3 regions of the Cupriavidus sp. USMAA2-4 genome follow, and region 3 is predicted to be linked to each of the others. Evidence: predicted binding sites of a transcription regulator. Region 3 holds the regulator's gene; each other region holds the start of a gene.

Region 1 (5,465 bases), 900 kb from region 3:
TGTTCCTGATCGCCCACTTCCACAACGTGATCATCGGCGGCGTGCTGTTCGGCTACCTGGCCGGCGTGACCTACTGGTTCCCGAAGGCCTTCGGCTTCAAGCTGGACGAGCGCCTCGGCAAGTGCGCCTTCTGGTGCTGGCTGGTGGGCTTCTACTTCGCCTTCATGCCGCTGTACGCACTGGGCCTGATGGGCATGACCCGCCGCCTGAACCACACCGACAACCCGGAATGGACCCCGTTCCTGCACGTGGCCGTGATCGGCGCGGTGCTGATCGGCCTGGGCATCGTGTTCCAGGTGCTGCAGATCATCGTGTCGATCCGCAACCGCAAGGCGCTGGCCGACGTGACCGGCGATCCGTGGAACGGCCGCACCCTGGAGTGGGCCACCTCGTCGCCGCCCCCGTTCTATAACTTCGCGCACACCCCGGTGGTGCAGGACCTCGACGCCCTCGCCGACATGAAGGCCCGTGGCGACGTGCCGAAGAAGGAAGCGCACTACGACCAGATCCACATGCCCAAGAACACCGGCGCAGGCTTCTTCATCGGTGCCTTCAGCCTGGTGTTCGGCTTCGCCCTGACCTGGCACATCTGGTGGCTGGCCATCGTCGGCCTGGTCGGCATGATCGTCTCCTTCATCGTCCGCAGCAACGACGACCACATCGACTACTACGTGCCCGCGAAGGAAGTCGAAGCCGTCGAAGCGCGCCATTTTGACCGTCTCGCGTCGCAGGCCTGAACATGTCGACCCAAGTCCTAGACCGTTATCCCGCGCACGCCGCCCCCGCGGCGCATGACCACGCGCACGACCACGACCACGCCCACCACGACACCGCCGGTAACACGGTGTTCGGGTTCTGGGTGTACCTGATGACCGACTGCATCATCTTCGCCGGACTGTTCGCCGCTTTCGCGGTGCTGCGCGGCGAAGTGGCGGGCGGCCCCTCGGGCAAGGAACTGTTCGAACTGAACTACGTCCTGGTCGAGACCTTCCTGCTGCTGTTCTCGAGCCTGACCTCGGGCATGGCGATGGTGGCCCTGCACAACGGCCAGAAGGCCCGCCTGCAGTTCTGGCTGGCCATCACCTTCCTGCTGGGCGCGGCCTTCATCGGCATGGAAATCAACGAGTTCCATCACCTGATCGCCGAGGGCGCCAGCCCGCAGCGCAGCGCCTTCCTGTCGTCCTTCTTCACGCTGGTCGGCACCCACGGCCTGCACGTGGCCAGCGGCCTGCTGTGGATGGCCGTGCTGATGTGCCAGATCGCCAAGAAGGGCCTGACGCCCACCATGAACAAGCGTCTGGCGTGCTTCGCGCTGTTCTGGCACTTTCTGGACATCGTCTGGATCGGCGTGTTCACCGTGGTGTACCTGATGGGAGCGATGTAAATGGAACACAGCAACGTCTCCGCCGGCCACGGCAGCCATGCCGCTGGCGGTGCCAGCCACGGCAGCGTCAAGTCCTATGTGATCGGCTTCGTGCTGGCGGTCATCCTGACCGTGATCCCGTTCAAGATGGTGATGGACGGCTCGGCCGCCCCGTCGACCATCCTGGTGGTGATCCTGGCGCTGGCCGTGGTGCAGATCCTCGTCCACATGGTCTACTTCCTCCACCTCGACCGTTCCTCGGAGCAGCGCTGGAACGTGATCGTGCTGGCCTTCACCGCGCTGATCCTGCTGATCGTGGTGGCAGGCTCGCTGTGGATCATGCACAACATGAACGTCAACATGATGGCGCATTGAACGCCGCGTGCCGCCCGGCGGCACGCGATGTTCCGATGTTCCGACCAACGGGCCCTGCGGGGCCCGTTTTTCTTTGTTGCCGCGCCGGCCGCGTTGCCCCCTGGCGCGCCGCCTTGGCGCATGGCCGCCGCACCTACGCCCGATCGTGGTTCACGCCGCACGCGCGGCGCCCGCGCTGCGCCCTTGGCGCCGGCATGCCTGGCGCTTCACCCGTGCGCGCCATGCACCACTCTGCCTCATGCACGCCGATGGTGCGCAGCGTCGCTGCACGCCGTTGGTGCGCCGCCCTGACGGGCGCCCGTTCCACGCCCCGCCGCCGCGCCGGCCGGGCCACCGCACGCGGCGATGGCCTTGGCACGCTAGTTGCAGAACCTGCACCCGGAGTTCGCTGTTCCACAACACACGACAATCTGGGAGCTGCAATGAAACGACGCAATATGCTGAAGCTGACCGCGGTGGCCGCGGCGGCGATGATCGGGTCCAGCACGCTGGCACTGGCGCAGAGCAAGGAGCCGATCAAGGTCGGCATCCTGCACTCGCTGTCCGGCACGATGGCGATCTCCGAGACCTCGCTGAAGGACGTCGCGCTGATGACCATCGACGAGATCAACAAGAGCGGTGGCGTGCTGGGCCGCAAGCTCGAACCAGTGGTGGTGGACCCGGCCTCGAACTGGCCGCTGTTCGCCGAGAAGGCGCGCCAGCTGATCAGCAAGGACAAGGTGGCGGTCACCTTCGGCTGCTGGACTTCGGTGTCGCGCAAGTCGGTGCTGCCGGTCTACGAGGAACTGAACTCGCTGCTGTTCTACCCGGTGCAGTATGAAGGCGAAGAGATGTCGAAGAACGTCTTCTACACCGGCGCGGCGCCCAACCAGCAGGCCATCCCGGCCGTCGAATACCTGATGAGCAAGGAGGGTGGTGGCGCCAAGCGCTTCTTCCTGCTCGGCACCGACTACGTCTATCCGCGCACCACCAACAAGATCCTGCGCGCCTTCCTGAAGAGCAAGGGCGTGGCCGACTCGGACATCGAGGAGGTCTACACGCCGTTCGGCCACAGCGACTACCAGACCATCGTCGCCAACATCAAGAAGTTCTCGCAGGGCGGCAAGACCGCGGTGATCTCGACCATCAACGGCGACTCCAACGTGCCCTTCTACAAGGAACTGGGCAACGCCGGCCTGAAGGCCAAGGACGTGCCGGTGGTCGCCTTCTCGGTCGGCGAAGAAGAGCTGCGCGGCATCGACACCAAGCCGCTGGTGGGCCACCTGGCCGCGTGGAACTACTTCATGTCGGTCAAGAACCCGACCAACGATGCCTTCCGCAAGGAATGGGCGGCCTGGGTCAAGGCCAACAACCTGCCCGGCGGCGACAAGCGCGTGACCAATGACCCGATGGAAGCGACCTACGTCGGCATCCATATGTGGGCCCAGGCCGTCAAGAAGGCCGGCAGCACCGATCCGGACAAGGTGCGTGCGGCCATGTACGGCCAGACCTTCAAGGCGCCGGACGGCTTCACGCTGACCATGGGCGACAACCACCACCTGTACAAGCCGGTGATGATCGGCGAGGTGCGCGGCGACGGCCAGTTCAGCGTGGTGTGGAAGACGCCGAAGCCCATCCGCGCCCAGCCCTGGAGCCCGTTCATCTCGGGCAACGAAGGCAAGCCCGACAAGGTGATGTAAGCGGGGGAGGAGGGCGGCGCCACGCGCCGGCCCCTCCGATCGTACCGCCATGTCCGCGCATGGCGGCCTGGCCGCCACCGGACACCCCCGGAGGAGGCCGGCCGTCCTGCCATCCGTCGCCGACCACAGACCATCATGCTCCGAACCGCATTCCAGTCCGCCGCCTCCCGCCTGCGCGCCGCGCTGGCCGCCGCGCTGCTGCTCGCGGTGCCGCTGCTGCACGCCGCGCCGCTGACGCAGGACGACCTCAAGCCGCTGGCGGGGGACGATTTCGACGCCAAGAGCGCCGCCATCGCCGCGCTCGCCAAGGCGCCGGCCGCGCAGGCCGGCCCCATCCTCAAGGCGCTGCAGGACGATTCGCTGCAATACGCCCCCGGCACCGGCATGGTGATCCAGGACGGCGACAAGATCCTCGACGCCGTCAGCGGCAAGCCGGTCGCGGTCAAGGCCGACGAGCTGGAGGCGCCGACCTTGAACAACAGCCTGCGCTCCCAGGTGGACAGCGCGGCCAGCAGCCTGCTGCTGCAGTCGCCCGACATCGCGGTGCGCACGCAGGCCATCAATACCCTGCTCGACCAGCCCGACAGCGCGTCGCGCGAGACGGTCGAGGCGGCCCGCAAGGCGGAGGCCGACCCCGCGCTGCGCGCCAAGCTGGACGTGATCTGGGCCGGCGCGGCGCTGTCCGACCCGGACCGCAACGCGCGCCTGGAGGCGATCCGCATCCTCGGGCGCGACGATAATCCGCAGAACCGCCTCAAGCTCAAGCCCTTCGTCGAGCGCGATGCGGCGGGCCGCTACCGCGAGCCCGATGCCGAGCTGCGCGTGGCCGCCCAGCAGGTGCTCGACGGCTTGCGCACCGAGCAGCGCCGCGCCGAGCTGATCGGCAACCTGTTCGCCGGCCTGAGCCTGGGCAGCGTGCTGCTGCTGGCGGCGCTCGGCCTGGCCATCACTTACGGCCTGATCGGCGTCATCAACATGGCGCACGGTGAATTCCTGATGATCGGCGCCTATGCGACCTACGCGGTGCAGAGCGTGTTCCGCGCGCATTTCCCCGGCGCCTTCGAGTGGTACCTGCTGGCGGCGCTGCCGGCCGCCTTCCTGGCCTCGGCGCTGGTCGGCTTCGTGCTGGAGCGCCTGGTGCTGCGCCATCTGTACGGCCGCCCGCTCGAGACCTTGCTGGCGACCTTCGGCGTCAGCCTGCTGCTGATGCAGGCCGTGCGCACGGTGTTCGGCGCGCAGAACGTGGAGGTGGCCAATCCGGCATGGATGAGCGGCGGCTTCGCGCTGCTGCCGGCCCTGGTGATTCCCTACAACCGCGTCGTCATCATCGTGTTCGCGCTGGCGGTGGTGGCGGTGGCCTGGGGCGTGCTCAACCGCACCCGCCTCGGCCTGTTCGTGCGCGCCACCACGCAGAACCGCACCATGGCGGCCTGCGTGGGCGTGCGCACCTGGAAGGTCGACAGCTACGCCTTCGCCTTCGGCGCCGGCATCGCCGGCCTGGGCGGTTGTGCGCTGTCGCAGATCGGCAATGTGGGTCCGGACCTCGGCCAGGCCTACATCATCGATTCCTTCATGGTGGTCGTGCTGGGCGGCGTGGGCCAGCTCGCCGGCACCATCGTCGGGGCCTTCGGCCTGGGCCTCGTCAACAAGTTCATCGAGCCGTTCTACGGCGCGGTGCTGGCCAAGATCTTCGTCCTGGTGCTGATCGTGCTCTTCATCCAGAAGCGCCCGCAAGGACTGTTCGCGCTCAAGGGGCGCAGCGCGGAGGCATGATGCAGGGTTCCTTCTCTCGATCCTCGAACGGTTTGCGCCTGGACGTGCCCGAGCGCCAGCCGCTGTTCCCCGCGCGCGGCTGGCTGGCGCTGGCGGTGCTCGCCGCCATCGCCTGCATCGGCGTGCCGCTGTGCGCGCTGGTGCTGCCGCCCGGCCATCCGCTGCACCTGTCGGCTTACGCACTGACGCTGATCGGCAAGATCATGTGCTACGCGCTGGCGGCCATCGCGCTCGACCTGGTGTGGGGCTACTGCGGCATCCTCAGCCTGGGCCAT
Region 2 (5,465 bases), on a different replicon from region 3:
CGCGCTGCTGAAATGGAAGGTGGTGTTCTTCCGCGACCAGCACCTCAGCCATGCGCAGCACATCGCCTTCGCCCGCCAGTTCGGCGAACTGACGGTGGGGCATCCGGTGTTCGGCCACGTCGACGGGCATCCCGAGCTGTACTCGGTCAGCAAGCACCGCAAGGCCAACCGCTTCGAGGGCCGGGCGCTGCTGCGTCCCTGGAGCGGCTGGCACACCGACGTCACCGCGGCGGTGAACCCGCCCGCGGCTTCCATCCTGCGCGGCGTGGTGATCCCGCCCTACGGCGGCGACACCCAGTGGACCAATCTCGCGGCCGCCTACCAGGCGCTGTCCGCGCCGCTGCGCGCCATCGTCGACGGCCTGCGCGGCGTGCACCGCTTCACCGCGCCCGTCGGCGCCAGCGCCACCGCCGCCTTCGACCAGGCCGTCAAGGCGCACACCCTGGTCAGCGAGCATCCGCTGGTGCGCGTGCATCCCGAGACCGGCGAGCGCGTGCTCTACATCAGCCCGTCCTTCCTGCAGCACCTGAGCGGCTTCCACCCGCGCGAGAGCCAGCAACTGCTGGAACTGCTGTGGGAACATGCGGTCCGTCCGGAATTCACCGTGCGCTTCCAGTGGGAGCCCGGCAGCCTCGCCTTCTGGGACAACCGCGCCACCGCGCACCTGGCGCCCGCCGACATCTTCGACCTCGACTTCGACCGCCAGCTCTATCGCACCACGCTGGTCGGCGACGTGCCGGTCGGCGTGGACGGCAGGCCCTCGGTGGCGCTGGAAGGCGACCCGGTGCTGGCGGCACACGGTGCCGCCGCGTAGTCGGCCTGCGCGGTACGCTGCCAGCGGGGGGCAGCCCTGCGAGGTGACGCCGGTCGTTGACTCGGATCGTTGACTCCCAGCGTTGATCGCCGGCAGCCTGCCTCAGCCCCAGCGCAGGCCCAGCAGCAGCACGACCGCCAGCGCCAGCAGCAGCGACAAGCCCTGCCAGAAGCGCACCGGATTGCGCTCGATCAGCGCCGGCGCGTCGCGCAACCGCTGCTGCCGGGGAGAAGCGCGCAGGTCTTCGAGAAACTCCGACAAGGCCTCATGACGCTTGTGCGGCAGGGGATGCAGGGCCTTGCGCAGCGCCTGGTCGATCCACGGCGGCAGGTCGGGCCGCCGCTCGCGCACGCTGACATAGCGCAGGCCGCGCAGTTCGCCGGCCTGGCGCAGGCGGGTCACCTGCAGGCCGTACGGCAGCTGCCCGGCCAGCATCTGGTAGGTCACCACCGCCAGCGCAAACAGGTCCGAGGCCGTCGTGCCGGGCTGGCCCAGGAAGTACTCGGGCGCGACATACTGCAGCGCGCCGAGCGGCGCGCGCGCATGCGGGTCGACCATGCCTTCTTCCAGGCCGGCCACGTGCACCGCGGCGAAGTCGATGATGCGGGCCGTGCCGGTGCGGTCGATCATCACGTTGTCCGGGCGCAGGTCCTGGTGCAGCATCTCACGCCGGTGGAAAGCCTGCAGGCCGCGCGCGACCTGCTCGACCAGCTGGCGCACGTCCGCCAGCGCGGGGCGCGGATGGTCGCGCATCCATTGCGCCAGGGTCTGCCCGTCGATGAACTCCATGGCGGTATAGAGGTAGCGGCGCGCGCGCGTCACGGCATGCGGCCTGAGCACGTGCGCATTGTCGATGCGCCGGGCCACCCACTCCTCGAGCAGGAAGCGGTCGAGATAAGCCGGATCTTCACGCAGGTCGACCGAGGGCGTCTTCAGCGCAATGCACGCGCCATCCTCCAGGTCGCGCGCCAGGTGCACGTGGCAGCGCGCGCTGGCGTACAGCTCGCGCTCGATGCGATAGCCTTCGAATTCCATGCGCGGCTGCAGCGGCGGCGGCAGCGCCAGTTCCGCGCGCTGCCGCCACAGACCCGCGGCGTCGCTGTCGGGCAACGCCTCCACTCGCACCAGTTGCACCGTGGCATTGTCCTGGCTGCCGCGCGCCAGCGCGATGGCGACCAGCTTCGCGGCGGCGGCATCGAGGTCGCCCGGGTGCTCGGCCAGCGCCTGCCGCGCATCCGCGTGGTCGAGGTATTCATAGGCACCGTCGCTGGCCAGCAGGTAAACCTCGCCCGCCTCGGCGGGCCAGCAGCGATAGTCCGCCTCGACCGTCGGCCCCACACCGAGCGCGCGCCCCAGGTAGGACTCGCGCGAGGACAGGCGCACGCGGTGATCGTCGCTGAGCTGCTCCCAGGCCTGTGCATGCAGGCGGTAGACGCGCGCGTCGCCCACGTGCAGCAGATGGACGTCGCGGCCCTTGAAGATCAGCGCGCTGAAGGTGCAGACGTAGCCACGCTCTTTGTCGAAGCGCGCATCGCCGCGCTGGTTCTGCGCGTGCAGCCAGGAATTGGTCGCGGCGAGCACGCACTGCGCCGCGCGGCGCACGCTCCAGGCCTCGCTCGTGCCATAGTAGTCTTCGAGAAAGCCGCGCACCGCCGCGGCGCTCGCCACCTGGCTGACGGCGCTGCTGCCGATGCCGTCGGCCAGCGCCACGGCGATGCCCTTGGCGCTGCGCTGCGGCTCGGCGGGCAGCGCGGCGCCGTGGAAATCCTGGTTGACGCGCTTGCACCCGGCTTGCGAATGCTGGCCGACCGCCACGCGCAGCGCGTCCATCGCACGGCCTCAGACGGCGGCGCGCTTGGCCGGGGCAGCCGGAACGCGCTTGGGCGCGGTCTTGTAGTGCGTGCTGTACAGCGTCGCGCCGACGAAGGTCAGGCCGCCGACGACATTGCCCACCACGGTGGGAATCTCGTTCCACAGCAGATAGTCCATCAGGGTGAAATGGCCACCCAGCATCAGGCCCGAGGGAAACAGGAACATGTTGACCACCGAGTGCTCGAAGCCCATGTAGAAGAACACCAGGATGGGCATCCACATGGCGATGACCTTGCCCGACACCGAGGTCGACATCATCGCAGCGACCACGCCGGTCGACACCATCCAGTTGCACATCACGCCGCGGATGAACAGCGTCAGCATGCCGGCCGCGCCGTGGGCCGCGTAGCCCAGCGTGCGGCTCTCGCCGATGCTGCCGATCTTCTGGCCGATCAGGTTGGGCGCTTCGGAAAAGCCATAGGTGAAGATGATGGCCATGAAGACCGCCACGGTCAGCGCGCCGGCAAAGTTGCCGGCGAAGACCAGGGTCCAGTTGCGCATGACGCCGCCCCAGGTGGCGCCCGGGCGCTGGTCGAGCACGGCCAGCGGCGCCAGGGTGAAGACGCCGGTCAGCAGGTCGAAGCCCAGCAGGTAGAGCATGCAGAAGCCCACCGGGAACAGCAGCGAGCCGACCAGCGGATTGCCCGTGTTGACGGTGACGCTGACCGCGAAGGCCGCGGACAGCGCGAGGATGGCGCCGGCCATATAGGCGCGGATCAAGGTATCCCGGGTCGACATGAGCAACTTGGACTCACCGGCATCGACCATCTTGGAGACGAACTCGGCAGGGGCTAGGTAGGCCATCGGAATTTCCTCTGAGCGGTAGGACAAAGAAAAAAAAGCGTCCGCGTCCACGCACCGGCCGCAGCCGATGCGTGGACGGGACGCCGTTATCCACGTATTCCTGTCGCCCGCGCCGCACGATTCGCGATGCCTCGCCTCGCCGCGCACGGGGGCAACCTCACCAAGCCATCATTAGCCTGATGCCCTGCCCTTACGCACGTTCCGTGCCCGACCCGCAGGGCCGGCGCCGCCCGCCCCATCGCGCCGCACGGGCGCAGGCGTGCCGCCGCCGCACACATACGGTGCAGGGGCACGGTAAGCGCACACCGGCACGCTCAACTCCGGTGCGGCGGCCGGGCGCGCCCGCTTGCCGGCGCTGCCAGTTCCGGCATGGCAAGCGTCGCCTCGGCGACATCGACCAGCCTGCGGTTATGGTCCATCGACGCCTTCTGCAAGGCGCGGAAGGCATCCTCCTCGCTCATGCCCAGGCGCGACATCAGCGCGCGCTTGGCACGCTCGATGACCTTGCGCTCGTGCAAGGCGCGCCGCGCCGTATCCAGTTCCACCTCGACACGCGCCAGCCGCGAGGACTGCGCCTGCAGCAGGGTCTTGAGCGCCGCCACCGTGGGCTGGTCGGCGCCGCCCGGCACCGCCGAGGCAGGTCCATCCGCCACGCCCGGCAGCACCGGCACCGCCTCGACCTGCGCGGCTTCTTCGAAGAAACAGGCCACGGCGTGGGTATGGGGCGGCGGGTTGTCGCGCAATTGGCGCAGCAAGCCCTCGGAATCCTGCAGCTCTTGCTCCGATGCCTGGATCTGCGCCTCGCAGGCCTGGCGCAGCGCTTGCGCCAGGCCGACCTCCACCTGCCACAGGCCGGCGATGCGCTCGCTGCTCGCCTCGAACCAGTTCTCGCTGAGCTGGCCGTCGAGCGCGGCTCCCGGCTTTGCCGTGCACAGCGCGCGGCGCAGGCGTTCCAGCGCCGCCACGTGCGGCTGCAGTTGATGCCGCTGCCACCAGGCGAGCTGGCTCGGCTCGGCGAAATCCTCGAACACCTGCAGGCTGCGTTCCTGCGCGTCGATCAAATGGAGGATGCGCTGCTGCGGATCGGCGCTGCACTGTCCCGATGCGAACAGCTGGGCCCCGACCGCGCGCTCCTGCCCCGCCAGTTCCTTGCCCTGCACCACGTGCACCAGCGCGACCAGCAGGCGCGAGATACCCGGCTGCAGGGCCACGTCGGCCAGGTGGAAGATCAGCTCGACCATGCCCGCGATCACGCGGCTGAATGCCGCCACCGCGTCATGCGCCGAGATGCCGCGCTGGCCGATGCGCTGGCGCAGCCCGGCCAGCGTGTCCAGGTCGAGCAGCACCCAGGCGATCAACGACAGCATGCGCGCAGAGCTGCCCTGGGCGGGATCGAGCTGTTCCATGAAGCGCTGGCGCAGCGTCGCCTCGAGCGGCTCGGCCTGAGCCGTCGCGTCTTGCCGTTCCTGGCCGAAGCGCATGCCGCCGGAAGCCACATAGAGGCTGCTGGCGCCACGCTCGCGCTGCAACGCGTCGATCAGGCGGCCGATCAGGTCCACCAGCTCGATGCGCGCAGCCATCCGCTGCAGGCCCTCGATCTCGAGTTGCTTGGCGCGCAGGACGAATTGGAAGACGGGCAATGGCATCGGCGAAAGCGGGTGTCGCGTTGCGGGAAGCAGGTTGGCGCACCTGCCCTGCCTGCCACATCGGCAGGCAGGCGTACGCCGACTCGACTGGCATCAAGCAAGCTCCATGCCCATGGCCGGCACGCGACGCTCCGGACGACGACGGCCATCTGTGCCGAGTGCGGCACCGGCGCGCCCGGCCTCCCGCCCGCGACCGGAAGCCATGCGGGCCATGCCGCAGAGAAGCCGCGACGGCACGCATGGCATCGGTATACTGGCGGCCTCGATCCGTACAGCAACGCGGCGTCACGCCGCTGACATATGAGCACCCCGACCGCAAGAAAGAGCGC
Region 3 (5,465 bases):
TCGAGACCCGCCACCCATGAGAGTTTGAGGTCGGCTGCGTTGTCGTCGAAGATGGACTGGGAAGAAACGCCGGTGAGTTCCATGCGGGGGAGTCTGGTGGGGCTGGAAAGCGCTAGGACCCGCCGCCGGTGCCTTGGCCCGCGCCTGCGGGCGGAGCGCCGGTCAGGGATGCCATTCGGTCAGGAGCTGGTGCACGGCTTCGGGCGTCGGCAGGGTGGCCAGGCCTTCGCGCATGTCGCGGTCGGACAGCAACTGGGCGATCTCCGACAGGATCTCGAGATGTTGCTGGGTGGCCTGCTCGGGTACCAGCAGGAAGATCAGCAGCGACACCGGCTTGCCGTCGGGCGATTCGAATGGGATCGGCTCGGCCAGACGCATGAAGGCGGCCAGCGGTTGCTTCAGGCCCTTGATGCGGCCATGCGGGATGGCCACGCCCGCGCCCAGCCCGGTCGAGCCCAGCGACTCGCGCGCGAACAGGTTGTCGGTGACCGTGGCCCGCGCCACGCCATGGTTGTTCTCGAAGAGGAGTCCGGCCTGTTCGAAGACGCGCTTCTTGCTGGTGACGCTGACGTCGAGTGTGATGTTGCCTGGCGGCAGCAATTTGGCCAAACGGTTCATGGCAGGTGCGCAGGGATTCCAGATAAGCGGCCCGGTGCGCTGCGCGCCCGGCCGGGTCAAAGAGGCGGAATATCCGCTCGCTCCGCCGGTCGGGCGCCGGCATGCGGAGTATCGGACCATTATAGAGCAGCCCGCCCGCCTTCTTGTGCGGCGCGCAAGCCGCGGTCCCGGCGGTAGCGGCGACTCATGTATTGGAGAGCATACACTGCGTCGCGCCACTTGCGAACTCCCCCGGACGAGGGCGTGTACGGGGCGTGCACGCGAGCCGGTCCGCCAAAAGCAAAAAACCGCGCTTTATGCGCGGTTCGTGGTCTGGCCCTTGTGCTGGTGGCCGACGGGCGGCCTCAAGGCAGATCAGGCAGATTGTTCTTATTGTTTTCTCTGGCTATTGCTGCATCTGTGCGGCAGCCATCTGGTACTTCACGGATTCCCGGTCGTGGCTCTGCACGCGGTCCTTGTACCGGATGACCTGACGGTCCAGCTTGTCGACCAGTGCGTCGATCGCCGCATACAGGTCTTCGTGGTGCGCCTCGACGAAGATGTCCTTGCCCTTCAGATGCAGATTGATTTCCGCGTACTGACGCCTGTCCTTTTCCTTGTGGTTGTCGACAGAGAGCAGCACGCTAACGCCGATGACTTGATCGAAATGCCTGACGATACGCTCCAGCTTCGTTTCCACGTACTCACGCAGGGGTGGCGTGATGTCCAGGTGGTGTCCACTGATCTTGAAGTTCATAGCGCTTCTCCTTCTGAAAGAGCCACACCAGGCAGGCGATGCGGCTCGGCTACAAAGACTTGCGGAGATTGACTGCCGGGATCTTCAGCGCTTCTCGGTACTTGGCGACCGTCCGGCGCGCCACGACGAAGCCCTGATCGCCCAGCAATTCGGCAATTCGGCTGTCGGACAGGGGATTCTTCGGGTCTTCGGCTCCTATCAGTTGCTTGATCAAGGCTCGGATAGCCGTTGATGAAGCAGCGCCGCCCGTTTCCGTGGACACATGGCTGCCGAAGAAGTACTTCAGCTCGAAAGTGCCCATGGGGGTGGCCATGTATTTGTTAGTCGTCACCCGAGAGATGGTTGACTCGTGTAATCCCAGTGTATCGGCAATCTCCCGCAAAACCAAGGGGCGCATCGCAATTTCACCGTGGCTGAAGAAGTTCTTTTGACGCTCGACAATGGCCTGTGCGACACGCAGGATGGTGTCGAAGCGCTGCTGGATGTTCTTGATCAGCCAGCGGGCTTCCTGCAGTTTCTGCTGCAGGCCGGCGGCACCGGATTCGCCCTTGGCGCCGCGCAGGATCTGCGCGTACATGTCGTTGATGCGCAGGCGCGGCATCACGTCGGGATTGAGTTGGGCGATCCAGCCACTGCCGCTCTTGCGCACGAACACGTCGGGCACGACGAAGTCGGCCTGCGGACGGTTGTAGGCGTGGCCCGGATACGGTGCCAGCGAGCGGATCAGGTCATGTGCTGCCTTCAGCGCCGTCTCGTCCACCTGCAGCGCCTTCTTCAAGCGCGTGTAATCGCGCGCGGCCAGCAGTTCCAGGTGGTGGTTGACGATGCCCAGCGCCAGCTCGCGCTGCGGATGCGACAGCCGCCGCAGCTGCAGCGCCAGGCATTCGGCCGCATTGCGCGCTCCCACGCCGGGTGGATCGAAGCTCTGCAGCAGGGCCAGCATGGCCTGCACTTCCTCGATCTCGAACTCCAGCTCTTCGGGCAGCTCTTCGCAGATCTCCTCGAGCGTGGCGCTGAGGTAGCCGTCGTCGTCGAGCGACTCGATCAGGAAGATGGCCAGGCCCTTGTCGCGCGCCGAGATCTTCAGCGGCGCGAGCTGTTCCATCAGGTGCTCGCGCAGGGTCGGCTCGGCGTCGCGCAGTTGCAGCGGCGCCTTCTCGTCTTCGTCGCCCTGGGGGCGACGCGCGAAGTCGTCCAGGCTCCAGTCGCTGCCGTAGTCGTCGGCGCCGTCGCCGAAGCGCTCTTCATCGCCGCCGCCCTCGTCGCTGCGTGCCTCGCCATTGCCCTGCGCTTCGGCCGGGGCCGGCGCGGGTGCGCTCTGCACGTTGATGCTGCCATCGGCGGCCACCCGCAGCGGGCTCTCGATCCAATCGTTTTCGCGCTCGAGGAGAGGGTTTTCGATCAGGGCCTGCTCGACTTCCTGCTGCAGTTCGAGCGTGGAAAGCTGCAACAGCCGGATCGACTGCTGAAGCTGTGGCGTCAGTGCGAGATGCTGGGAAAGGCGGAGCTGAAGCGAAGGTTTCATGCGGCCTATTCTATGCCCATCCGCAGCGCGATGGAACGAAAATTGCTAACGTTCCTGCCGCTTTGTCGCGGTCCCGCGCCGGCGAGGCGCGGCCACCGCATCACATGCGGAAGTTCTCGCCTAGGTAGACCCGGCGCACCGATTCGTTGGCGATGATTTCCTGCGGGCGGCCCTCGGCCAGCACCGCGCCCTCGCTGATGATGTAGGCGTGGTCGCAGATGCCCAGCGTCTCGCGCACATTGTGGTCGGTGATCAGCACGCCGATGTTGCGCGCCTTGAGGAAGCTGACGATACGCTGGATCTCGCCCACCGCGATCGGGTCGACACCGGCGAACGGTTCGTCGAGCAGGATGAAGCGCGGGGCCGAAGCCAGCGCGCGCGCGATTTCCACGCGCCGGCGCTCGCCGCCCGACAGCGACAGCGCGGGATTCTGGCGCAGGTGGGCGATCTGCAGGTCGTCGAGCAGCGCGTCCAGGCGGCGCTCGATCTCCTGCGCCGACAGCGGCTTGCCGTCGACGATCTGCAGCTCCAGCACCGCGCGGATGTTCTCCTCGACGTTGAGCTTGCGGAACACCGAGGCCTCCTGCGGCAGGTAGGACAGGCCCATGCGCGCGCGCTCGTGGATGGCCAGGCCGCTCAGGTGCAGGCCGTCGAGCACGATGTCGCCTTCGTCCAGCGCCACCAGGCCGACGATCATGTAGAAGGAGGTGGTCTTGCCGGCGCCGTTGGGCCCCAGCAGGCCGACCACCTCGCCGCTCTTGACGTCGAGCGAGACGTCCTTGACCACCGTGCGCGAGCCATAGCGCTTCTTCAGGTGGCGTACCGTCAGCGTGCTGCCGCCGGCGGACTGGCCGTTGCTGGCGGTGGCGGCGGGGGCGGTCTGGGTATCGGTCATGAGGGCAGTGCGTTGGGAGCGCCTGGCGCGCTGGATGCGTTGCGTTCGGCTGGGTTCAGGACTTGGACGGCGCGGGTGCGGGCTTCAGCTCCAGCGGCGGCGCTGCCGGCGCGCTGGCCGGCTGGCGCGGCGAGAGCACGGCGCGCACGCGTCCCGAGGAGGTCACCGCGCCTTTGTCGCCGCTGCTGCTGGCCGTGTAGTACTCGTTGTTGCTGTCGTAGGTGATCACGGCGCCGCGGATCTCGTCGATCTGCTTGCCGCCCGCCAGGCGCGCCATGCGGGCCTGGCCGATCAGCTTGGAGATGCCTTGCTTGCCGTCGTACTCGATGCGGTCGCCCCAGCCGTCGATGTACTCGTCGACGTTGTCGCGCTTCTGGCGGATATAGGCGAGCTTGCCCGGCTTGGCCGTGGCGATGGCGTACTGGTAGCCCTCGGGGTCGGTGCGCAGCTCGGCGGCGTCCGACTTCAGCACCATGGTGCCCTTGGTCAGGACCACGTTGCCGGTCAGCGTGTAGACCTGCTTGACGTCATCGTAGCTGGCGTTGTCGGCCTCGAGCACCAGCGGCTTGTCGCGGTCGGCGCGCTCGGCGTGGGCGGCCGGCGCCAGGCAGAGCGCGGCGGCCGCGGCCAGCAGGGCAGGCGAAATCCGGGCGCGGAACCACGTCTTCAAGGCAGGCATCATGATGGTGAGCGGATGGAGAAAGCGGCGGCTGCGGGTTGCCGCGCGCGGTTGCATGACTTAGGACCTCGGCGCGGGCGCGCCGCGCGGGGTGGTGACGATAGTGCCGCGCACGTTGCCGAACAATTGTACTTCGCGCGTGACGTTGTTGAAGAGCAGGCCGTTGGCGTTCATCACGGAGACGCCGCGGGTGAGCTGCACCGGCTTGTCGGTCTTCACGAGATCGTCGTTGACGAGGATCCGGAAGTACTCGGAGGCCGCGCTCATCTGCGGGTCCTGCGCCGGGTCGGGACCCTGCGCCCGCACGATGAGGCCGTTGTCGTAGAGGTCGATGATCGAGCCGTCCGCGTTCATCTTGCCGCGGTCGGCGCGGCCGCTCACCGGCGGGCGGCCCGGATCGTAGGAGCGCATCGCGGGGCGGGCGAACTCGTAGGTCTGGTCGTCCTCGAAGTGCACCATCTTGTCGCCGTTGAAGCGCAACTTGGTGTCGCCGTTCACGTCGAGCTCGGTGGCCGCGAAGCGGTCCATGTAGTAGTCGGGCTCGTGGCGTGCTGTCTTCGGGCCGGTCGCGGCTTCGCGCGGCGAGTTGATCTGCACGAGCCAGAACGTGCTGCCGGCGACCACCGCCATCAGCAGCATGGGCAGCGCGCGCATGGCGAGCCGGCTGAGGGAAGACAGGATGGATTGCATGGGCGCCCGACGTGCCTCAGATGACCTTGGCGCGGGTCAGGTCGTGGATGTGCAGCGCGCCGACCAGGCGCCCGCCCTCGTCCACCACCAGCAGCTGGTTGATGCGGTTGGCTTCCATCAGCTGTACCGCCTCGACCGCCAGCCGGTCCGGGCCGATGCTGCGCGGATTACGGTGCATGACGTCGCCGATCGGCACCGTCTTCCAGTCGCGCGGGGTCTCCAGCAGGCGGCGCAGGTCGCCGTCGGTGAAGACGCCGATGGCGCGGCCGTCGGCGTCGACCACCGCGGTCATGGCCATGCCTTTGCGCGTGATTTCCATCAG

Evidence for each region. The regulator sigma-54, encoded in region 3, starts transcription at its own class of promoters, with help from an activator protein. The targets are predictions, from matches to a motif close to TGGCANGNAANCTGCTTT.
Region 1: a site for sigma-54 is predicted at 2,091-2,108, ahead of urtA (urea ABC transporter substrate-binding protein). Genes of this name have one in related genera too.
Region 2: a site for sigma-54 is predicted at 3,682-3,699, ahead of BKK79_RS25930 (formate/nitrite transporter family protein). Genes of this name have one in related genera too.

The regions. Positions count from the first base shown of each region.
Region 1 is NZ_CP017748.1:1,070,723-1,076,187, reverse strand. Features, by position in the region: gene cyoB (cytochrome o ubiquinol oxidase subunit I) at 1-737, shown strand, start outside; gene cyoC (cytochrome o ubiquinol oxidase subunit III) at 740-1,384, shown strand; gene BKK79_RS04725 (cytochrome o ubiquinol oxidase subunit IV) at 1,385-1,738, shown strand; gene urtA (urea ABC transporter substrate-binding protein) at 2,161-3,417, shown strand; gene urtB (urea ABC transporter permease subunit UrtB) at 3,553-5,190, shown strand; gene urtC (urea ABC transporter permease subunit UrtC) at 5,187-5,465, shown strand, end outside.
Region 2 is NZ_CP017749.1:1,320,676-1,326,140, reverse strand. Features, by position in the region: gene BKK79_RS25940 (TauD/TfdA dioxygenase family protein) at 1-814, shown strand, start outside; gene BKK79_RS25935 (bifunctional protein-serine/threonine kinase/phosphatase) at 917-2,644, opposite strand; gene BKK79_RS25930 (formate/nitrite transporter family protein) at 2,654-3,490, opposite strand; gene BKK79_RS25925 (nitrate- and nitrite sensing domain-containing protein) at 3,805-5,136, opposite strand; gene BKK79_RS25920 (TetR/AcrR family transcriptional regulator) at 5,437-5,465, shown strand, end outside.
Region 3 is NZ_CP017748.1:1,968,782-1,974,246, reverse strand. Features, by position in the region: gene hprK (HPr(Ser) kinase/phosphatase) at 1-83, opposite strand, end outside; gene ptsN (PTS IIA-like nitrogen regulatory protein PtsN) at 163-618, opposite strand; gene hpf (ribosome hibernation-promoting factor, HPF/YfiA family) at 1,004-1,354, opposite strand; gene BKK79_RS08610 (RNA polymerase factor sigma-54) at 1,404-2,879, opposite strand; gene lptB (LPS export ABC transporter ATP-binding protein) at 2,980-3,774, opposite strand; gene lptA (lipopolysaccharide transport periplasmic protein LptA) at 3,830-4,456, opposite strand; gene lptC (LPS export ABC transporter periplasmic protein LptC) at 4,514-5,143, opposite strand; gene BKK79_RS08590 (KpsF/GutQ family sugar-phosphate isomerase) at 5,160-5,465, opposite strand, start outside.